2 regions of the Pseudarthrobacter sp. H2 genome follow, and region 2 is predicted to be linked to the other one. Evidence: predicted binding sites of a transcription regulator. Region 2 holds the regulator's gene; the other holds the start of a gene.
What was found. The regulator LexA, encoded in region 2, represses DNA repair genes until DNA is damaged. The targets are predictions, from matches to a motif close to TCGAACANNTGTTCGA.

Region 1 (11,465 bases), 1.8 Mb from region 2:
GTTCCCCCAGCACGGGTTCCGGCGCGCTGTGACCACGCGCCTTGACCAGCGGCGCTTGACCAGCGGCGCCGGCGGACCGGCCCTTAGCCGATCTCCAGGACGGTGATGCGCCAGACCAGCCTGCTGCGCTCAAGCCGCAGGGCGACCGCCCGGACCCGCCATTCATCGACGACGACGGCGCTGGCCTCGTAAACGTCCGGGGACACCTGGCAGGCCCGGACCGAGCGGACGGAGGGGTTTCGGTGCAGCCGTCCGGCAGCCGGCGAACTTCCGGACGCCACCCTGCGGGTCAGGGCGGCCCGATGCTGCAAGGCCACCAGGCACCGCTGGTCAAGGCGCCGGGCAAGCTGCTGCGCCGGCCGGGTCCCGGCCAGGACTTCGATCGCGGCCTGCACGGTGCTGCGGGAGATGGCGCAGATTTCGCGGCCCTCATCAACCACCCGCAGGCGCGGGGGCCGGACCGCCGAAACCGGATCCGGTGAAACGGGGGCAGCCGCGCCTGCGCGGATCCCTGTCATTGCGCTCATGGTGCTTCCTTTGCCTGGTTGTGGTTGTGGTTGCTCGTGCATGTCGTGGTTTTCCCGGACGCGGTCAGGTGCTGGGCGGGAGCCGCAGGACCTGTCCCGGAAACAGGACATCGGGGTTCTCGCCGATGACGGCCCGGTTGGCCTGGTACAGCCGCGGCCATTCGGCGGCGATGTCGACGTCGGACGCGTACGCTCCCAGCGCCGCGGCCGAAAGGCTCCACAGCGAATCCCCGGCCCGGACGGCGACTTCCCCGTGGGCCGCCGCGGGCTCCTGGGGCCGAAGCTGGCGGGACGCGAGCGGACCGGGCTCGACGACGGGGCGCAGCGGCTTCCATTGCGGATCCGCCACCGGACCGCCGGCAATGGGTGGCGGTCCGGGGACCGCCGGTGCCGGGACGGCCGGTGCCGGTTCGGCGTGTTCCGCGAACCATTCGACCGGCGTCGGGGTCCATGCCGCGGAAACCGCGGTCCCCGGGGACGAGCCGGTGCCGGGCAGGCTCGGCGGTGCTGCCGCGGTGGCCAGCTGTGCGGTGATGAGCTGGAGCCCGACGGCGGCCAGGGCCAGGCGGCGCATGAAGCCGGGGCTGAACCGGCCGGCAGTTGCGGCGGCCCGGGTCTTTCCGCCGCGCTCCAGCAGGGCCGCCGCGAAGGCGATCATCAACGTCATCACCCACCAGGTGATGACGATGAGGCCCGACAGGGTGGAAACGATTCCGAGCTGGTCTTCAAAGGACAGGGACTGCTGCCGCGCCGAAGAGGACCGCCAGCGCTGCACGAGGCTGTTTCCGGTGGCTGCCAGGAAGAAGCCCAGCAGCAGGATCACGGCGGCCATCGCCGCGTCCGCCCGCAGGAGGCCCCTCGGCCCGGTTTCCAGGGGTTCCGTTGTGACCATGAGGCTGCCTCCACCATCGGATCTCGAACGGCACGTGATGCCGTTTGATGTTGTTTGATGCTGTTTGAGCTAATTTGACCGCATCGAATAGGTTTTTTCTAGGGAGGAACTGGACGGGGATGGAAAGCAGCGGGATTGACCGCCCCGGCACCCGGGCCTACGCTGGCGGCATGCGTTGGGACGCCCTGTTTGAGGACATGGAGGCACAGCTGGCCGCCGGCGAGCGGCTGGACTTTGACGCGGAAGTGGCGGAGAGGACGCGGGCGGACGCGGCTGCAGTGGAACTGGCGGACCGGCTCCGCGGTTCATTGGGACTGAGGATCGGCATCCACCTCGCGTCCGGGACCCTGTTCGAGGGGGTCCTGAGCCACGTCGGAAGCCAGTCGATGGTGCTCGACGAGCCACGGCACCAGGTGCTCATTCCCCAGGCATCGGCGGTGCGGTATTCCGGGCTCTCCCGGCTCGCCGTGACGGAGCATGCCGCGGTCCGTCAGCGCCTCGGCCTGGCCAGTTCGTTGCGCGCATTGTCCAGGGACCGGGCCAGCCTGACCGTGCTGGTTGCCCGGGGTCCGGCCGAGTCGGTGCTCCACGGCGTGATCGACCGGGTCGGGCAGGATTTCCTGGATCTGGCCCTGACCCACGCGGGCGAGGACCGCCGTGCGGCCAATGTCCGCCAGACGGCCACCATACCGTTCGCGGCCCTGGCCGGCCTCAGGTCCTCCCGCGGCGCAGACAGCTAATGGTCATTGTCGGTAATCCGTCGCTGGTTCGTCGGGGTTCAGGGCCGCGCGGCCGGGACCACGAGGAAATCCGGGGCCCGGGCCGCGTGGGTGCGGTGCCCCTGCCGCTCAGCCGGACTTGGACTTGGCCTCTTCGATCATCCGGCTCGCCTCGGCGTAGCGCTCCTGGATGTACTGCTCCAGCATGGTCTCCTCAACGCGCCACTGGCCGCGTCCGCCCACCTGGATCGCCTTGAGCTCCCCGCTGCGTACCAGCGCGTAAGCAGCGGGAGAGTTGATCTGGAGCTGCTCGGCAACGTCTGCGAGGGTCAGGAATCGGGGCATGACACCATTTTGCCACCGTTGGCGTCCTCCGGAGGGGTTATCCACAATTTGCGGGGGATGACCCGCAGACATCTTCCGTTCGGGCCGCGTGGCGGCAACAATGAGGGAGCCCGGCACCGACGGCCCGGGCGGCGACTACAGGGGGAGCAGGGCGCATGAGCGTGAACGCGGTGGCGGACGGGGCCCGGCTGAGGAAGCCATCGTGGAAAGACCCCCGTCTCCTCGTCGGGATTCTGCTCGTTCTCGCCTCGGTGGCCGGCGTCATCTCGCTCGTGGGCGCAGCGGACCAGACCACCGAGGCCTACGCCGCGAGGGAACCGATCGCCGTCGGCGAGAGGCTGACCACGGACAAGCTGCACCGGGTCAAGGTCCGCCTCGACGACGTCGAGGAGCACTATCTGACGCCGGAGACCGGACTGGGCGAGGGGCTTGTCGCTGTCCAGCGGATCGGCAAGGACCAGTTGCTCCCGCGAGAGAGCCTGGGACAGGCCGACGGGCTCGGCCGCAAACCCGTGGCGGTCACCATTGACGAAAGCCTGCCGGCCCAGGCCGTGCCGGGTTCGCGGGTGGACGTCTGGGTCGCCCTCCCGGATACGCGGAACGGCTTCGGCCAGCCGGCGCTGCTGCTGCCGGGGGCGGAGATCGCGCAGCTCACCCCGGGCAGCACCGCCCTGGGCTCCTCCCGGTCCACCGTTGTCATGGTGCTCGTTCCGGACAGCCAGATGCCGAACCTGCTGGGGGCACAGGCGAACAAGGCCAAGATCTCCGTCGTCTGGAATCCGGGAGGTGTGTCGCGATGAGCATCCCGGTGGTGACCGTCGGCCACACCCGCGAGGACCTGGTCGGTGGACTTGAACGCCTCCACGGACCGGTGTCCGTGGTCCGCAGATGCAGCGAACTCGCGGAGCTGCTCGCAGCCTGCCAAAGCGGGCTGGCCCGCGCCGCCGTCGTCGCGGCGGGCAGCGAGGAACTGACGGCGTCACTGGTTGACCGGCTCTCCGCCGTCGGAGTAGTTGTCGTGGCCCTGACGGAGGACCCCAGGGAGATGGCCCGGCTCCGCGGGATAGGCGTCGCCACCGAGTTGCCGGGGGTCCCTGCCGCGGCACTTGCCGCCCGCATCTCGGGGGCCGTGGCCCAGCTGAGCGGAGCCGGGCCGCGGCCGTGGCCGGCAGCGGACAGTGCCAGCCCGGACAGCGCCTTCAGGGACACCGCCTTCCCGGTGCCCGGGGAGGGAACCCGGCCTGCGGCGGACGGTGCCGACGGCGGCACGGGCGGCACGCCTGCCCGCGCCGGGAAGGGGCAGATCATCGCTGTCTGGGGCCCTGCTGGTTCGCCGGGCAGGACCCTGGTGGCGGCGAACATCGCCGGGGAGCTGGCCGCGGAGGGCAAATCGGTGCTGCTGGTCGACGCCGACAGCTACGGCGCCAGTGTGGCAGCCATGCTGGGGCTGCTGGATGAGGCGGCGGGGTTGGCCCAGGCCTGCCGGCTGGCGGACCAGGGACTGCTCGACGGCGACGCACTGCTCAGGATCGCCGCGCCCGTGGCCACGAGGTCGGGGACCTTCCGGGTGCTGACCGGCATCACCCGGGCGGACCGGTGGACCGAACTCCGGGCCGCCGCACTCTCGCTCGTGCTGGAGCGGGCGCGGGAGATCGCGGACGTGACGGTGGTGGACACCGGTTTCTGCCTGGAGGCCGATGAAGAGCTGAGCTTTGACACGGTGGCGCCGCGCCGGAACGCCGCAACGCTGAGGAGCCTGGAAATGGCGGATACCGTTTTCGCCGTGGGATCGGCCGATTCCCTCGGCGTGCCCAGGCTCGTCCGGGGGCTGGCCGAGCTGGAAACCGCGGTCCCGCAGGCGTCCCCGACAGTCGTGCTGAACAAGGTCCGGGCCTCCGCGGTGGGACGGTCCCCGGAGCGACAACTGCGGGATGCGTGGGAACGGTACGGCCCGGGGCCGGCGCTTTCCGCCTTCCTTCCGGCAGACCCCGCGGCGAGCGACGCGGCCTTGCTCTCCGGCTCCCTGCTGCTGGAGTCGGCCCCGGAATCGGCCCTCCGGAAAGCCATCGCAAAACTGGTTTGTGCACCCGCACAGCGAAATCGTGAATCCTCTGTCTTTACTTCCAGAGCAAAGCGCCGGGCAAAGGGTTAGGGTCGATTTAAGGTCGCAATGAGGCGGCCATCTACTGCTTTTATGGAGGCGTTTGTCGATGTCGTCTGGGTCCAGCGTGGAGGATCACCCCGTTTTGATCAGTGCCGGTGAGGGTTACCTCCAGGATTATTACGAGCACCTCCCGGAAGAGGATTCCCGGGGCTATGCCCAGGAAGCCCTGGCCGCAAGGGCGCAGGCCCACCTCCGGGTCGCCGCCAAACGGCTCCCGGGAATTGCCAATATTTCCATCATCGATGAGGGCGACTGCAGCGTCGTTTACGTGGTCACCGATGACATGCCCTTCCTGGTGGACTCGGTCAACGCGGAACTGGTCCGGCAGCAGGCGCCCATCCACCTGGTGCTGCACCCGCTGTTCGTGGTGGCGCGCAACCGTGAGGGCGGCGGACTGGTCAAGGTCTCGCGCGTGCCCTCCCATCTGGGCATCTCCAGCGGAGACACCGCGGCGATGCCCAACCTCTCCCACCTGATCGCCCAGGGCGACAACGCCTCCCACATGGAGTCCTGGATCGCCGTCGAAATCGACCGCGTCGACGAGGGCAAGCGCGCCAGGCTGCTTGACGGTATCCGGCATGTGCTCAGCAACGTCCGCGCCGCCGTCGAGGACTGGCCCAGGATGCGCACCAAGGCGCTCGAGATCGCCGCGGACCTGGACAAGGTATCCAATCCGGCGCAGATCGCCGAACTGCGCCAGGCCCAGGACCTGCTGCGCTGGCTGGACGATGGAAACTTCACCTTCCTCGGCTACCGCGAATACGACCTCGTCAACGTGGCCGGCGAGGACGTGCTGGAACCCCGGGATGACAGCGGCCTCGGCCTGCTCCGCGGCGGCACCGGCACGCCGCACCAATTTCAGCACCTCACCTCGGCAGGCCGGAAAAAGGCCCGCGAGAAGCGTGCGCTCGTGATCACGAAGGCCAACTCCCGCTCCACGGTGCACCGGCCGGCGTACCTGGACTATGTCGGGGTCAAGAGCTTCGACGCCGCCGGCAACGTCAACGGTGAGCGCCGCTTCATCGGCCTGTTCGCCACGAGCGCCTACGCCGGCTCCGTCCGCGATATCCCCGTGGTCCGCGAAAAGGTCGCCACAGTGCTGAACGACGCCGGCTTCCCGCCGGATTCGCACTCGGGCAAGGATCTGCTGGGCATCCTCGAGACCTACCCCCGCGACGAGCTGTTCCAGATCGAGATTCCCGACCTCGAGGCCACCACCACCGGCATCCAGCGGCTGCAGGAACGCCGCCGGACCCGCCTGTTCCTCCGGCCCGATATTTACGGCAGATTCATGTCGGCCGTCGTCTATCTGCCCCGCGACCGCTACACCACGAATGTTCGCCTGCGCATCGAGCAGGAACTGCGGGAAACCTTCAACGCCGTGTCCATCGACTACGAGGCCCGGATGACCGAATCCGCGCTCGCCCGGCTGTTCTTCCGGATCCGGCTGCCCAAGGACGCGGACGTCAGCAACGTCAACAGCGACGAACTGGAGAAGCGGCTGGTCCGGGCCGCACGCTCCTGGAGCGAGGGCATCGCCGAGGTCCTGCGCGCGCGGGCCGAGAACGGCGGTGCCGAGGATGCCAAGGAACTCGCAACCATCTGGGCCGAAGCCTTCCCGGAAAGCTACCGCGTCGGCTACGAAGTGGAAGACGCCCTGGAGGACATTGCGCGCTTCGAGAAATACGGCGCGGCGGCCGAACGGGCCGGGGAAACCGTCAAGGAGAAGCCCGGCGTCCACGTGTACCTTCCGGAAGGTGCCGGCGCAACGCTCGAGGAGGACGCGCGCGTCAAGCTCTACATGCTGGAGCCCAAGAGCCTGAGCCAGATCCTGCCCTATTTCCACAACCTCGGCCTCGAGGTCCTCGACGAGCGTCCCTTCGAGATCGAAACCTCGGACGACCGTGACTTCTTCCTCTACGATCTCGGCCTGAAATACCCGGCCGGGGTGGACCCCCTGGGCACCGGGCAGCTGCTCGGGGATTCCTTCGGGGCAGCCGTGTCCGGTGTCGTGGAGTCGGACAGCTTCGACCGGCTGGTGCTGCGTGAGGGGATGCACTGGCGCCAGGTGATCGTGCTGCGCGCCTACGCCAAGTACATGCGCCAGATGGGCAACACCAACTCCTTCGGGTTCATGTCGGACACCCTGCTGGCGAACCCCGATGTGACGCGCGGGCTGACGGCCCTGTTCGCGGCCCGCTTCGATCCCGCGCTGGACGACGCCGAGCGCGCGCTCAAGCAGGACGAGGCCCGGGCCGGACTGGACGCCGCCATCGAACAGGTCGCAACCCTCGACGCCGACCGGGTGCTGCGCACCTTCAGGAACCTCATCCAGGCGACGCTGCGGACCAACTACTTCCAGAACAAGACGCACGTCAGCTTCAAGCTCAATCCCGCCCTCATCGAGGGGCTGCCGTTCCCGCGGCCCATGTTCGAGATCTGGGTCTACGCGCCCCGGGTCGAGGGCGTTCACCTGCGCTTCGGCAAGGTGGCCCGCGGCGGGCTGCGCTGGTCGGACCGGCGCGAGGATTTCCGCACCGAGATCCTCGGCCTGGTCAAGGCGCAGACCGTCAAGAACGCCGTGATCGTTCCCACTGGGGCCAAGGGCGGCTTCTTCGCGAAGCAGCTCCCGGACCCGGCAGCGGACCGGGCCGCGTGGATGGCCGAGGGCGTCGATTGCTACAAGACCTTCATCCGCGGGCTCCTGGACATCACCGACAACCTCGTCACGACGGCGGAGGGCGAGACGGTCGTGCCGCCGGCCGGCGTCGTCCGGCACGACGGCGACGATTCCTACCTCGTCGTCGCGGCCGACAAGGGAACGGCGTCCTTCTCCGACATCGCCAACGGGCTGGCCGCGGAATACGGCTTCTGGCTCGGCGACGCCTTCGCCTCCGGCGGGTCGGTGGGCTATGACCACAAGGCCATGGGCATCACCGCACGCGGCGCCTGGGAATCGGTCAAGCGGCACTTCAGCGAGCTGGACCTGGACACGCAGTCGGAACCGTTCACGGTGGTGGGGGTCGGCGACATGTCCGGCGACGTCTTCGGCAACGGCATGCTGCTCTCCAGGCACATCCGCCTGCTGGCCGCGTTCGACCACCGGCACATCTTCCTCGACCCGGCCCCGGACGAGGCCGTGTCCTTCGCGGAGCGCCGGCGGCTCTTCGAGCTGCCCCGGTCATCCTGGGATGACTACGACAAGTCACTGATCAGCGCGGGCGGCGGCGTGTACGCGCGCCAGGCGAAGACCATCCCCGTCTCGGAGCAGGTCAGGGCTGCCCTGGGACTGCCGGACGGCACCACCCAGCTCAGCCCGCCCGAACTGCTGCGCGCGATTCTGCTGGCCCCGGCCGACCTGCTCTACAACGGCGGCATCGGCACCTATGTGAAGGCCGGCACCGAATCCAATGCCGAGGTCGGCGACAAGGCCAATGACTCCATCCGCGTCGACGGGCGCCAGCTCCGGGTCAAGGTCGTCGGTGAAGGCGGAAACCTCGGCATGACGCAGCGCGGGCGCATCGAGGCTGCGCTGCAGGGCGTCATCCTCAACACCGATGCGATCGACAACTCGGCCGGCGTGGACTGCTCCGACCATGAGGTCAACATCAAGATCTTCGTCGACCGGATGGTGGCGGCGGGCAAACTGGGCCCGGCCGAGCGTGCGGACTTCCTGGCATCGATGACCGACGAAGTCGGCCGGCTGGTGCTGGAGGACAACATCGACCAGAACATCCTGCTGCTCAACGACCGGATGCGCGTATCCGAGTGGAGCCCCAGCTATGAGCGGCTCATGGACTGGCTGGAAAAGTCAGCCGACCTGAAGCGGGATCTCGAGGCGCTGCCCAGCACCGAGACGCTGCGTGAGCGCCTGGACCAGGGCCAGGGCCTGACGTCACCCGAGCTGTCGGTGCTGGCGGCCTACGCCAAGATCGAACTTGCCACCGCGCTGCGGGACAGCGACCTTGCCGAGGACCCATGGTTCCGCGCGACGCTCCGGGACTATTTCCCGAAGCAGCTGCGGGAACGGTTCGACGCCGAGCTGGACACCCACCCGCTGCGCCGGGAAATCATCGCGACCGTCGTGGCCAACGACATGATCAACCTGGGCGGCATCACCTTCGCATTCCGGGCCATGGAGGAGACCTCGGCCACCGAGGCCGCCGTCGCCAAGGCCTTCGTGGCGCTCCGCGAGGTCTACGAGCTGGACATCATGGTCGCGGAACTGAACGAGCTGCCGGCGTCGTTCCCGACCGAACACTGGAGCACCGTCCACCTGGACATCCGCCGGCTCCTGGACCGGGCAGTCCGCTGGCTGCTCAGCCAGGGCAACACCGCCCGTCCGATCGCCGAGATCGTGGCGGAGTTCAAGCCGCTGATGGACCCCATGCGGGCCCGGCTGCTGGACTATCTGCGTGGCGACGACCATGCCAGGGTGGCCGCATGGCTCGAGAAGGCGCGGGGCTGGGAACTGCCGGAAGACCTGGCACACCGGTGGGCGGAGCTGTTCGAGAGTTTCGTGCTGCTGGATATCGCCAAGATCGTCCGCGTCAGCCCCGAGCCCGTGGAAGACATCGCCCATGTCTACTACACGGTGTTCAACCGCTTCCATGCCGATTCCCTGCTCGAACGCATCACGAAGCTGCCGAGGAAGGACCGCTGGCAGGCCCTGGCCCGTGCGGCCCTCCGCGATGACCTGTACTCCACTGTCCTGGACATGACGACGGCGGTGCTGGAGTCGACCCCCGCGGGGTCGCCTGCCGAAGAACGGCTGCTGGCGTGGGAGGGCCAGAACATCGAGCAGCTGGGCCGGGCCCAGAGCATGTTCGACGAGGTCAACGCCCTCGAAGCGGATGACATGGCCTCGCTGTCGGTAGCATTGAGGCTCTTGAGGTCAATCGTCCGACGCTAGGGTGGCATCCCGCTGCCCGCCGTGCGTCGCAAATGGAGGTGCTGTGGCTATCTTTACGGACCCTATCAGGGAGCATGCTGATTTCGGGCCGGGGGATGCCGAGTGGCTGCACCTGCTGGTCGGCGACTGGCAGATGGTCGCCGACCTTGCCTTCGCCGACCTGGCGCTGTGGTTTCCGCACCCTGAGCTCGGTTACGTGGCGCTGGCCCACGTCCGCCCCTCCACCACGCATACGGTGTTCCACGCCGACTTCGTGGGGGAGGGGATCAGGTCGGACCTGTTGCCGCTGGTCGAGAAGGCATGGGGGAGCCGCATGATCGAGCGCTCCAACGAGACCAACTGGAGCAGCGACATGGCCCTGCGGGTGGAGGCCGTGCCGATGGTCCGCAACGGCCGGACGCTCGCAATCGTGACCTCCCACATGGATCTCTCCAGCTCGCGGATGCCGTCACGGCTCGAGCTCACCTACCGGCAGTGTGCCTATGATCTGCTGCGCATGGGCACGCTCGGGCTGTGGCCCGACTTCGCCTCGCCCACGGGGTCGCGCCGCGGCGCGCCGCGCGTGGGTGACGGCCTGATCAGGCTCGACGCCGAGGGGATCGTCCAGTATGCGAGCCCCAACGGCGTTTCTGCCTTCCGCCGCCTCGGCGACGGCGAGTCCCTCGAGGGCAGGTCCCTGGCCGAAGTGACCGCCGGGCTCCTGAAGGACCGGCGCATGGTGGACGAAACGCTGCCCCTCGTGGTCACCGGCCGGATGCCGTGGCGGAGCGAGATCGAATCCCGCGGGGTCAGTCTGTCCCTGCGGGCGATTCCCTTGCGCGACGAGCAGCAGCGGTTCGGGGCGCTTGTCCTCTGCCGCGACGTCTCCGAGCTGCGGCGCCGGGAAATGGAACTTGTCACGAAGGACGCCACGATCCGCGAGATCCACCACCGCGTCAAGAACAACCTGCAGACCGTCGCGGCCCTGCTGCGCATGCAGTCACGCCGCATGGTCAGCGACGAGGCGAAGCAGGGGCTCGAGCAGGCCATGCGGCGCGTGGCGACCATCGCGCTGGTGCACGAGACGCTGTCCCAGGGGCTGGCGCAGAGCGTCGACTTCGACGAGCTGATCGGGCGGCAGTTCCGGCTCTCAGCCGAAGTTGCCTCGCCCTCGCAGCAGGTCAAGACGCAGCGCTCGGGGCTGTTCGGCGAACTGCCGAGCGACTTCGCGACCCCGCTGGCCCTGGTCATCAACGAACTGGTGACCAACGCCGTCGAGCATGGGCTGGAAGGGCGGACCGGCACGGTCTGGCTGATTGCCGACCGCTCTGAAAGCGAAACCGGCGAGGAGCTGCTCACGGTGACGGTGGAGGACGACGGCGTGGGCCTCCCCGAAACGCCCTACACGGAGGGGCTGGGGCTGCAGATTGTCCGCACGCTGGTGACCAGCGAGCTGGGCGGGACCATTGCGTGGAAGGCCCGGGAGGGCAACGGAACCGCAGTCCAGATTGTCCTGAGCCTGGCCACCCGCTGAACGGGCGTTCTCCGGCCGGTGGTTAGACGGCCATGAATTAACACCATGAATTAACAAGTCTTTCGAGTGGGCCGACCCTTTTGTATGGACAGCTAAATTCCAGCCCAATGACCGGATGCTTTCGCGGCCCGGTTGATCCTGTCCTCCGCGGCCCAGCGCTCAAACGGCAGGAAGCATGCCACCAACTTGGTTGGATAACCGCGCTGAAACGGCCCCCAACTGGCCGGTCGGTCTCATTGGAACAGGCAGCATTCCGGGAAGGGGTCGTGGAGGGGCGCTGGCCGGCCCGGATCGTCCGTGTCTGCGGTGGGGAATTGGTGCCAGTCGGTGAAGGAGTGCCATTCGGGGAAGGGGTCGGGGGGCAGTTCCGGTCCGGGATCCTGGCCGGGGTCC
Region 2 (11,465 bases):
ACGTTCCAGTACTCCAAGCGCCCCGGCACCCCCGCCGCGGACCTGCCGGACCAGCTCCCCAAGGCCGTGGTGCAGGAACGCTTCGAGCGGCTCACCGCCCTGCAGGACCGGATCGCGGCGGAGGAAAACGCCCGCCAGCTGGGCCGCCGCGTGGAGGTGATGGTCACCGCGCAGTCCGGCCGCAAGTCCGAGGAAACCCACCGCCTCTCCGGCCGCGCCCAGGACCAGCGGCTCGTCCACTTCTCGGTGCCGGACGGCGCCGGCGTGCCGCGCCCGGGCGACCTCGTCACGGTGACCATCACGGAGGCCGCCGCCTTCCACCTCGTGGCGGACCCTGCCTTGGCGGCCGACTACAGCCTCCGCCGCTCCCGCGCCGGCGACGCGTGGGACCGCTCCCAGGCCGATTCCTGCGGGGTTCCCGCCCCGGGAGCCGCCGCCGGCAGGACCGGCGTGTCCCTGGGCATGCCGGGCCTCCCGGCCCGCGGCCGCTAGCCTGGTGGCCGTCACGCCGGAAGGCACGACGCCGGAAGACACGACGCCGGATGCCGCGCCGGACGCCGCTCCCGGCGCGCCGCCGGTGATCGCCGTCGTCGGGCCGACCGGCTCCGGCAAGTCCGATCTCGCCGTCTCGCTCGCGCTGGAACTTGGCGGCGAGGTCATCAATGCCGACTCCATGCAGTTCTACCGCGGCATGGATATCGGCACGGCGAAGATCACCGCGGCCGAACGCCGGGGCGTGCCGCACCACCTCCTGGACATCATGGACGTGACCGAGGAAGCCAGTGTCTCCGACTTCCAGCAGCAGGCAGGGGCCCTGGTTGCCGGGATCCACGGCCGCGGGAAACGCGCGATCCTGGCCGGCGGCTCCGGGCTGTACGTCCGTGCGGCCCTCGACGTCCTGGAGTTTCCCGGCACGGACCCGGCCATCCGGCGCCGCCTCGAGGCGGAGCTGGCAGCGGCGGGACCGGCGCCGCTGCGGGCCCGGCTGGAACGTGTCGACCCGGTGTCCGCGGGCAGGCTCGCCGACGCCCGCCGGATCGTCCGCGCCCTGGAGGTGTTCGAACTGACCGGGCGGCCCTTCAGCTCCTTCATGCCCACCCGCGAGTACTTCGCGCCGGCCGTGCAGATCGGGCTGGAGGTGGACCGCCCGCTGCTCCACGAACGGCTCGCCCGCCGTGTCCACCGCATGGTGGACCAGGGCCTGCTCGAAGAAGTGAGGACGCTCGACGCAGCGGGACTCCGGCTGGGGAAGACCGCGCCCCGGGCCCTCGGCTACGCCCAGTTCCTCAAGGTCCTCGACGGCGAATCGGACGTGGATCAGGCCGCGGAGGCAACGATCATCGCCACCCGGCAGTTCGCCCGGCGCCAGCTCACCTGGTTCCGCGCGGATCCGCGCATCACCTGGCTTGACTGGCAGGATCCGGAGCTGGCGGCCAAGGCCGCCGCCCTCTGCCGCGAAGCCTCCACCGGACCGGTAACCTTGGAACATGGACGAATCCCTGGCAGTGGCCGCCGACCGTAACGCTGAGCCCGGCACTGCAGCCCTGAGCGGACTGAAGTTTTCCAAGGGCCACGGCACCGGCAACGACTTCGTGCTGATCGCGGATCCCACCGGCGCCCTCTCCGTCACTCCCGGGCAGGTCGCGGCGCTGTGCGACCGCCACCGGGGGATCGGCGGCGACGGGCTGATCCGCGCCGTACCGTCCCGGCTGCTCCCCGAAGGCCAGGAGCTGCTGGCACGGCACCCGGAGGCCGAGTGGTTCATGGACTACCGCAACGGCGACGGCTCGCTCTCGGAAATGTGCGGCAACGGCGTCCGGGTTTTCGTGCACTTCCTGATCGCGGAGGGCCTGGTCGATCTGCCGGCCGGGAAGTCCTTGACCATCGGCACCCGCGGCGGGGTGAAGACGATCGTCCGCACGGCGGCCGGCTACGCAGTGGACATGGGCCCTTGGGAATTCATTTTCCCGGGCGAGGCTATCGCCCGGGCCATGGATTCGCTGGTCAGCGCCGCGGGGCTGGAAGTGGCCAGGCCCGCGCTCTCGGTCAGCATGGGCAACCCGCATACGGTCGTGGCCCTCGCCGAACCGGCAGAGCTGGAAGCGACCCAGCTGTTCACCGCACCGCACGTTGACCCGGCGCCGCCGCACGGTACGAACGTGGAGTTCGTTGTGCCGTCCGAGCCGCTGGTCCACGACGGCATGGGGACCATCACCATGCGGGTGCACGAGCGGGGAGTGGGGGAGACCCAGTCCTGCGGCACCGGCGCCTGCGCCGCCGCCGTCGCGATCCGCCACTGGGCCGGCCAGGGCGCACCGGACGCCTGGAACGTCCACGTGCCCGGCGGCGTCGTGAGTGTGAAGTTCTTCCTCGGCCCGGAGGGGCACGAGCACGTCGAGCTCAGCGGCCCGGCCGTGATCGTCGCTAGCGGGACGCTTTCCTGACCCGCAGGATCCGGAAGGACTTCGAGGTGCTCTCCCGGGTGACCGTGAAGCTGGAATCCAGCTCGGCCGCCAGCCAGCGCTGAAGCGAATCCGAGCCCAGGTTCTTCTGCACCACCAGCCAGGCAGAGCCGCCGGGGGCGAGCCGGGGCAGCCAGAGCAGCAACAGCGCGTGAAGCTCATCCTTGCCGATCCGGATGGGCGGGTTGGACCAGACCGTGTCGAAGCGAAGCTCCGGGTCCACGGCGTCCGGAGTGCTGGCCGTGACATTTCCCAGCCCCAGCAGGGCGGCGTTCTCGTTCGTCAGCGCCACGCAGCGCTCATTGACATCCACCGCGTACACCTGGGCGTGCGGCGCCCGCAGGGCCATGGTCAGCGCGACCGGCCCCCAGCCGCAGCCGATGTCGAGCAGGTTTCCCTGCGGTGCCGGGGCGGGCGCCTCGGCGAGCAGGACGGCCGTCCCCTTGTCGATGCCGTCCGGGCTGAAGATCGCCGAGGACGTCTGCAGGTGGCGCGTCTCGCCGGCAAGCTCCACGGTCAGTGGCTTGCGGGTGAACGGCCCGGCGGGCTGGGCGCTGAAATAGTGTGCGGACTCCATAACTGGCCAGATTAGTTGGCCCGCGGCCCCGATGGGAAACCGGGGCACGGGCGGATCAGAGCGGTCTGCTAGGCTTAAACACATGATCTTGAACTTCAAGTAGCCGGCACGGGTTTCAACCACACGGCCTGAAACCCGTCCCCGCAGCGACGCAGGTTGATACCTTCCGCTCGGCGCCCCCGCAGGGAACTCACAGCAGTGACGTCACCGGTCCGGCGCGCCTTTCACTTGGAGTCCCGTAATGCTGACCGCATAAATTCTTTCACCCCATCGGCGCCTCGCGCCGCACCACCTTTCCCTTCCGCTCCGCATTGGAGCCCACCCTGCCGGCGCCGCCGCAGGCATTCCAGGAGGCCCGGATGACCTCCAGCCGTCAGCCCAGCGCGAATACCGCGCCACACAGCATCAATCGGCACTATTCTGAAAGTGCCGAACCTTCAAAGGAGACCATGACCAGTCAGCCCAACACCGGACCCGATTCAGCAGCCTCGGACATGAGCCCCGAGGAAATCCAGGCTGTTATCGACCGGATCCTCTCCAAGGACACCCCCGCCCGGACCACAGGCCGCAGTACCGGCCCGGATGACGACGGCGCCGACCCCAGGACCGTGCTCGGCAGGGCCCAAGCGATCTCCGGGCTGGCGGAGGAACACGGCAGCTACGACGGCGACCAGCAGGACCTCGAGGAACGGCACGCCCTGCGCCGTACCGCCGGCCTGTCCACCGAACTCGAAGACGTCACCGAAGTCGAATACCGCCAGCTGCGCCTGGAGCGCGTCGTGCTGGCCGGGCTCTGGACCGAAGGCACCCTCGCCGACGCCGAGAACTCCCTGCGCGAACTCGCAGCCCTGGCCGAGACGGCCGGCTCGGAGGTCCTCGACGGACTCGTCCAGCGCCGCCAGAAGCCCGATCCGGGCACCTTCCTCGGCTCCGGCAAGGCCCAGGAGCTCAAGGACATCGTGATGTCCACCGGCGCGGACACCGTCGTGGTCGACGCCGAACTCGCGCCCTCCCAGCGCCGTGCCCTCGAAGACATTGTCAAGGTCAAGGTCATCGACCGGACGGCCCTGATCCTGGACATCTTCGCGCAGCATGCCAAGAGCCGCGAGGGCAAGGCCCAGGTCGAACTGGCCCAGCTCGAATACCTGCTCCCGCGCCTTCGTGGCTGGGGCGAGTCGATGTCCCGACAGGCCGGTGGCCAGGTGGGCGGCGCCGGCGCCGGCATGGGCTCGCGCGGTCCCGGTGAAACCAAGATCGAACTGGACCGGCGGCGGATCCGTACCCGGATGGCCAAGCTGCGGCGCGAAATCGCCGCGATGAAGCCGGCCCGGGAAACCAAGCGGGCAAACCGCCGTCGTAATGCCGTCCCCTCGGTGGCGATTGCCGGATACACCAACGCGGGCAAGTCCTCCCTGCTGAACCGGCTGACCGACGCCGGCGTCCTGGTGGAGAACGCCCTGTTCGCCACCCTGGACCCGACGGTCCGCAAGGCCGAAACCGCGGACGGCCTGGGCTACACCCTCGCCGACACCGTGGGCTTCGTCCGCTCGCTGCCCACCCAGCTCGTGGAGGCATTCCGCTCCACCCTGGAAGAGGTCGCCGACTCTGATCTGATCCTGCACATCGTGGACGTCTCCCATCCCGATCCGGAGGGCCAGATCGCCGCTGTCCGGGCAGTCTTCAGCGAAGTCGACGCCCGCAAGGTCCCGGAAATCATCGTCCTGAACAAGGCCGACGCCGCCGATCCCTTCGTGATCGAACGCCTCAAGCAGCGCGAACCGCGCCATGTCGTGGTTTCCGCACGCACCGGCGAGGGCATTCCGGAGCTGCTGAAGGCCATCAGCGAGGGTATTCCCCGGCCCAGCGTGAAGCTGGAACTGATGATCCCGTACAACCGCGGTGACCTGCTCAGCAAGCTCCACGAAACCGACGCCGAGATCCTCAGCCTCCAGCACGAGGAAACCGGCACCAGGGCCGTGGTGATGGTGCGCGAAGGCTTCGCCGCTGAACTGGATTCGTTCATCAGCAATGACTGACGCGGTGACCGGGGCTGATGCGCCCGGACCTGATGCGCCCGCACCGGATGCGCCCACACCCGACGCGCCCGCACCCGACGGCGGCCCGGCCGGCGAGCGGTTCGTGATCGAACTGCTCGACCGGGCGGTGTCCGGCATGGGCGGGCAGAGCCGCAGCGGCCAGCACGAAATGGCGCGGCAGGTGGCGAACGCGATCGACACCGGTGACCATCTGCTGGTCCAGGCCGGAACCGGCACGGGAAAGTCCCTGGCGTACCTGATTCCGCTGATCGCCCACTCGCTCGTCAGCGACAAGCCCACCCTGGTTTCCACCGCAACCCTGGCCCTGCAGACCCAGATCGTGGGCCGCGACCTGCCCCGGCTGCTCAAGACCATCACCCCCGCCCTCGAACGTCCCGTCAAGGTCGCGCTCGTCAAGGGCCGCTCCAACTACGTCTGCCGGCACAAGCTCGAGGGCGGGTTCCCGTCCGAGGAGCCCTCCGAAGGCCAGCTGTTCTCCCTCGGCGAGGACACGTCCGTGCCGCACTTCGCGGCGGCCCTGGGCGGCCCGTCCTCCCAGCTGGGAAAGGAAATCGTCCGGCTGCGCGAATGGGCCGAGGACACGGCCACGGGGGACCGGGACGAACTCGTGCCCGGTGTCACGGACCGGGCCTGGCGGCAGGTCTCCGTCACCTCGATGGAATGCCTCGGCGCGCAGAAGTGCCCGCTCGCGGCCGAATGCTTCAGCGAACTGGCCCGGCAGAACGCCGCCGACGCCGACGTCGTCGTCACCAACCATGCCATGCTCGCCGTCAGCGCCTTCGAAGGCCTGGCCGTGCTCCCGGACTACGATGTCGTGGTCGTGGACGAGGCCCACGAGCTCCAGGACCGGGTCACGGGCGCCGTGTCCGGCCAGCTTTCCGTGGCCATGGTGCACGCCGCCGCCTCCGGCGCCCGCAAGCACACCGGCATCACCGTGGACGCGCTGAACAACGCGGCCGCCCACCTCGAACTGGCCATCGAAGGCGCGCCCAGCGGCCTCCTGCCCAACGGGCTCAACAGCGAACAGCTGGACTGCGTCGACCAGTTGCGCGATGCCTGCCGCGCGGCCCTCTCCGATTCCAAGGGGGACAGCGCCAGCACGCCCGACGGCGGCCGCCAGCTCGCGCGCTCGCGCCTCATGGTCATCCTGGAACTCTGCGAGCGGCTCCTGGCCGCCCGCGAAAACCGCGAGGTCGTGTGGTTCTCCCGCAACAGCACCTTCGACCCGGCACAGGGATACTCCCCGCCGGACGAGAGCGCACCGGCGCTGATCAACGTGGCACCGCTCAGCGTGGCCGGGCGGCTGCGGGAAGGGCTGTTCGCGGACCACACCGTCATCCTGACCTCTGCGACGCTGGCGATCGGCTCCGCTTTCGAACCGACTGCCGGAGGCCTCGGACTGGTGGGCCCCGGCGCGCCCAGCTGGACCGGCGTCGACGTCGGTTCCCCCTTCGACTATCCGAAGCAGGGCATCCTCTATGTCGCCAAGCACCTGCCCAAACCCGGCCGCGGGGCTTCGCCGGAAGCCCTCGACGAGCTCGAGCGCCTGATCCGGGCCTCCGGCGGCGGAGCGCTGTGCCTCTTCTCCTCGCGGCGCGCCGCGGAGGACGCGGCCGAGGCAATGCGGCCCCGGCTGGACATGGACATCCTGTGCCAGGGTGATTCGACCATGACCGGGCTCGTGCGGCAGTTCGGCGAGGAGCCGGACACCTGCCTGTTCGGCACGATGTCCCTCTGGCAGGGTGTCGACGTACCCGGCGACTCCTGCCGGCTCGTGGTCATCGACCGGATTCCCTTCCCCCGGCCGGATGATCCGCTGATGACCGCCCGCTCACGGGCCGTTGCCCAATCCGGCGGCAACGGTTTCATGTCCGTGTCGGCCACCCATGCCGCGATCCGGCTCGCCCAGGGGGCCGGCCGGCTGATCCGTTCGACGACGGACAAGGGCGTGGTGGCGGTGCTGGATTCGCGGCTCTCCACCGAACGCTACGGAGCCTTCCTCCGCGCCGCCTTGCCGCCGTTCTGGCCGACGACCGACCCTGCGGTTGCCCTGGCGGCCCTGGAACGGCTGTCGAAGGAGTCCCGGCAGGCTGCCACGTAGGCGCAGGCGGCCGGCGGGCCGGCCGGGAACGGCCGGGAACGTTCGGCGGCGGCCTAGAGGGAGCGCAGGACCGAGACGACTTTGCCCATGATGACGGCGTGGTCGCCGAGGATGGGCTCGTACTGGGTGTTCTGCGGCAGCAGCCAGGTGTGGCCGTCGCGCTGGCGGAAGGTCTTGACCGTTGCCTCGTCATCCAGCAGCGCGGCAACGATTTCGCCGTTGAGGGCGTCACTCTGACGCCGGACAACGACCCAGTCGCCGTCGCAGATGGCGGCGTCGATCATCGAATCGCCGGCCACTTTCAGCATGAAGAGTTCGCCGTGGCCCACCAGTTGGCGCGGCAGCGGCATGACATCCTCCACGACCTGGTCGGCGAGGATGGGGCCGCCGGCGGCGATCCGCCCCACTAACGGCACCATGGCGGTGTCCGTGGCGCTGGCGAGCTCCGAAACGGACAGCCCTCCCACGGTCCGCAGGCCGCTGGATTTCGCCACACCGGAAATCCCGGTGGTCCCCTCGTCGAGGGTCAGCGGCATGAGCACCTCCATGGCGCGCGGACGCTTGGGATCGCGCCGGAGGTAACCGAGCTTCTCCAGCTGTGAGAGCTGGTGCGTGACGCTGGACAGGCTGGCGAGCCCGACGGTGTCGCCGATCTCGCGCATGGACGGCGGATATCCCTTGTCCGTCACGGACCGCTGGATGGTTTCCAGGATCTTCTTCTGCCGGACGGTGAGGCTTTTGGGTGCCCGGGCCGGCTGGGGACCCCGCTGGGTGGCCCTGCCGCCGGTGGCTTGTGCTGCCATGTTCGCCAACGCCTTTCCAATCCGCCCGGCCGCCGTTCCGCGGTGGCCGGGATCTTCCGGTCTGAATTGTCAGACCCTGCTGATCAACTACTGCTGATCAACGGCTGGGTTCAACTATTGGGTTCAACTGCTGCTGATCAAATACTGGGTTCAACTCCGGAAGAGCTTGTTCTGTCACTCAAACGTAGGCCAGCCGGACCGGATTTTCAAACATTTGTTCTAGCGAGTCTCGACAATGTTCGTCAATAAGTGCTAAAACAGAACCAGCAAAGTTCGAATATGTATTCGATTGGCTGAGGCCAAAGCAGAGGTAGACGTTCGGCAACACGTTCGAGGGCAGGCTGCCTGGCGGCAGCGGCACCGTATGGTCCAGGAGGGCTAAGTTCATGTCAGCATCAGGCGCGTTTCACGACACATTCGGCCAGTACGATCCATCCGAACAGGTTCGGTCCTTTGGCAGCCACGCTCCGGCGGCGCCGGCCGCTGCCCCCGGTGCCAGGCAGGCCCCGCTCCGGCTGACCCGCCGGGGCAGGTTCATCTTCTTCGGCCTTCCGCTTATCCTGCTGGCCGCCCTCATTCTCTCGTTCAGCGGGTTCCTCAACGCCCCCGCCAAGGCGGCGGACTCCGCATCCGAGCTGTCGCTGACGCCTACCGTGTCCGTGACGGTCCAGGCCGGGGACTCCCTGTGGGCCATCGCCGGGGCTGTCGCACCGGAGCGCGATCCCCGGGACGTCGTCGCGGACATCGTCCAGCTCAACAACCTTGACGCAGCGCGCGTCATCCCGGGCCAGCAGCTCTTCGTACCGTCCAAGTAGCCCGGCTCCCCAAGCATCGGCAGCCCCAAAAGACGGGGCCGGGGCGTCACAGTTTCAGGGCCCGCCGCGGCCTCACTTAAACTGTTGAGGTGACTGACCAGTTAGAGCGCCTCAACCGACTTCCCCTCCGGACCAATCTGCGCGGCCTGCGCCCGTACGGGGCGCCCCAGCTGGACGTCCCCATCCTGCTCAACGTCAACGAGAACACCCATGGTGTCCCGGCCGACGTCCAGGCGGCCATCTCCGAAGCCGTGACGGCAGCGGCAGTGGGCCTGAACCGGTATCCGGACCGCGAATTCACCGAGCTGCGCGAAGCGTTGGCGGAGTATCTCGGCCACGGACTGGGCGCGGAGAACATCTGGGCGGCCAACGGCTCCAACGAGGTGCTCCAGCAGATCCTCCAGGCCTTCGGCGGCCCGGGCCGCACTGCTCTGGGCTTCCCTCCCACATACTCCATGTACCCGCTGCTGGCCGCCGGCACGGACACGGAATACCTTGTGGGCGTGCGCGCCGGGGACTACGGTCTGAGCGCGGAATCGGCAGCACGCCAGGTGCGCGAACTCCAACCCAACGTCGTCTTCCTGTGCTCCCCGAACAACCCCACCGGCACCGGCCTTGGCGTCGACGTCGTGGAGGCCGTCTACGCCGCCGGTGAGGCCAGCCAGACCATCGTGATCGTTGACGAGGCCTACCACGAATTCGCCCACGACGGAACGCCCAGCGCGCTCACGCTGCTGCCGGGACGGGAGCGGCTCATCGTTTCCCGGACCATGAGCAAGGCCTTCGCCCTCGCCGGCGCGCGGCTGGGGTACATGGCCGCGGCACCCGAAGTGACCGACGCCCTGCGCCTGGTCCGCCTTCCGTACCACCTCTCGGCGATCACCCAGGCCACGGCCCTGGCCGCCCTGCACCACCGGGTGGCGCTCATGGCCGACGTCGAGGACATCAAGCGCCAGCGGGACCGGATCGTCTCCGAACTGCAGCGGATGGGCCTCAAGCCGGCCGCTTCCGATTCCAACTATGTCTTCTTCGGCGGCCTCGAGGACCCGCACGAGACCTGGCAGGGGCTGCTGGACGCGGGGGTGCTCATCCGTGATGTCGGCATTCCCGGCCACCTGCGCGTGACGGCCGGAACTGAGACGGAAACCACAGCGTTCCTCGAGGCCCTCGAACGCATCCTGACCGGCCGCGCAGCGCTGCAGGCCTAGACTTAAGCCTTGGACAGGACCACTGCCAGGCTGCCCAGCACCATGCCTTCTTCCAAAGGAAACACCCACATGAGCAACACCGGATCAACCGCTGCCGAGGGCCGCACCGCACGGATGGAACGGACCACCAGCGAGTCCTCCGTCCTGGTCGAGATCAACCTGGACGGCACCGGCGTTTCGGACATCAGCACCTCGGTGCCCTTCTACGACCACATGCTGACGGCACTGAGCAAGCACTCCCTGATCGATATGACGGTCAAGGCCACCGGCGACACCCACATCGACGTCCACCACACGGTCGAGGACGTCGCCATTACCTTCGGCGAGGTCCTGCGCACCGCCCTGGGCAACAAGGCCGGCATCCGCCGCTTCGGCGAGGCCACGGTGCCGCTGGACGAGGCCCTCGCCCACGCCGTCGTCGACGTCTCGGGCCGCCCCTACCTGGTGCACGCCGGCGAGCCGGCCGGCCAGGAATACCACCTGATCGGCGGCCACTTTACGGGCTCGCTGACCCGCCACGTCTTCGAGGCCATCACCCTGCACGCCGGCATCTGCCTGCACATGAACGTCACCGCCGGCCGGGACCCGCACCACATCGTCGAGGCCCAGTTCAAGGCCTTCGCCCGCGCCCTGCGCTCGGCCGTCGAGCCCGATCCCCGGGTCAAGGGCATCCCGTCCACGAAGGGCGCACTGTGACCGGCCCGGACATCCGGGACGGGGCCGTCATCAATCCCGAGGCCGGCCGGAAACCCGCGTCGCCCGAGGGCAAGCCCACCGTGACGGTGCTGGACTACGGCTCCGGCAACGTCCGCTCGGCCGTCCGCGCCCTGGAACGGGCGGGGGCCGAGGTCATCCTGAGCTCCAAACCGGAGGATGTCCTCAACGCCGACGGCCTCGTCGTCCCCGGCGTCGGCGCCTTCGAAACAGTCATGAACGAACTCAAGGCCGTCGACGCGATCCGGATGATCGGGCGCCGCGTCGCCGGCGGCCGGCCTGTGCTCGCGATCTGCGTGGGACTCCAGGTGCTCTTCGAGGCCGGCGTCGAACATGGCACCGAAGCCGAAGGCATGGGGGAGTGGCCCGGCAAAGTGGAGCTGCTGCCCGCCGACGTCGTCCCGCACATGGGCTGGAACACGGTCGCCGTCCCGGAAGGCTCCAGGCTCTTCGCCGGCGTCCAGAACGAACGCTTCTACTTCGTGCACTCCTACGGCGTCCAGCACTGGGACTTCGACGTGATCCAGCCGCGGATGGCGGCACCGCTCGTGACCTGGTCCGAGCACGGCGGCCCCTTCATCGCAGCCGTCGAAAACGGCCCGCTGTGCGCCACCCAGTTCCACCCGGAGAAGTCCGGCGACGCCGGTGCGCGGCTGCTGCGCAACTGGGTGGACAGCCTGCGCGGCCGCCCCCAGGCCGCCGAGGCCGCCGAGTCCGCTTCCGCCGGG

Region 1: a site for LexA is predicted at 1,503-1,518, ahead of ACQCSZ_RS03950 (LysM peptidoglycan-binding domain-containing protein). Genes of this name have one in related genera too.

What each region holds. Positions count from the first base shown of each region.
Region 1 is NZ_CP189594.1:836,876-848,340, forward strand. Features, by position in the region: gene ACQCSZ_RS03945 (Rv3235 family protein) at 84-527, opposite strand; gene ACQCSZ_RS03950 (LysM peptidoglycan-binding domain-containing protein) at 592-1,419, opposite strand; gene ACQCSZ_RS03955 (hypothetical protein) at 1,539-2,159, shown strand; gene ACQCSZ_RS03960 (helix-turn-helix domain-containing protein) at 2,268-2,483, opposite strand; gene ACQCSZ_RS03965 (hypothetical protein) at 2,639-3,283, shown strand; gene ACQCSZ_RS03970 (AAA family ATPase) at 3,280-4,635, shown strand; gene ACQCSZ_RS03975 (NAD-glutamate dehydrogenase) at 4,694-9,559, shown strand; gene ACQCSZ_RS03980 (sensor histidine kinase) at 9,603-11,072, shown strand; gene ACQCSZ_RS03985 (DUF222 domain-containing protein) at 11,306-11,465, opposite strand, start outside.
Region 2 is NZ_CP189594.1:2,589,014-2,600,478, reverse strand. Features, by position in the region: gene miaB (tRNA (N6-isopentenyl adenosine(37)-C2)-methylthiotransferase MiaB) at 1-492, shown strand, start outside; gene miaA (tRNA (adenosine(37)-N6)-dimethylallyltransferase MiaA) at 578-1,522, shown strand; gene dapF (diaminopimelate epimerase) at 1,488-2,444, shown strand; gene ACQCSZ_RS12265 (class I SAM-dependent methyltransferase) at 2,425-3,039, opposite strand; gene hflX (GTPase HflX) at 3,489-5,075, shown strand; gene ACQCSZ_RS12255 (ATP-dependent DNA helicase) at 5,068-7,197, shown strand; gene lexA (transcriptional repressor LexA) at 7,251-8,000, opposite strand; gene ACQCSZ_RS12245 (hypothetical protein) at 8,179-8,388, opposite strand; gene ACQCSZ_RS12240 (LysM peptidoglycan-binding domain-containing protein) at 8,387-8,815, shown strand; gene ACQCSZ_RS12235 (histidinol-phosphate transaminase) at 8,905-10,023, shown strand; gene hisB (imidazoleglycerol-phosphate dehydratase HisB) at 10,093-10,719, shown strand; gene hisH (imidazole glycerol phosphate synthase subunit HisH) at 10,716-11,465, shown strand, end outside.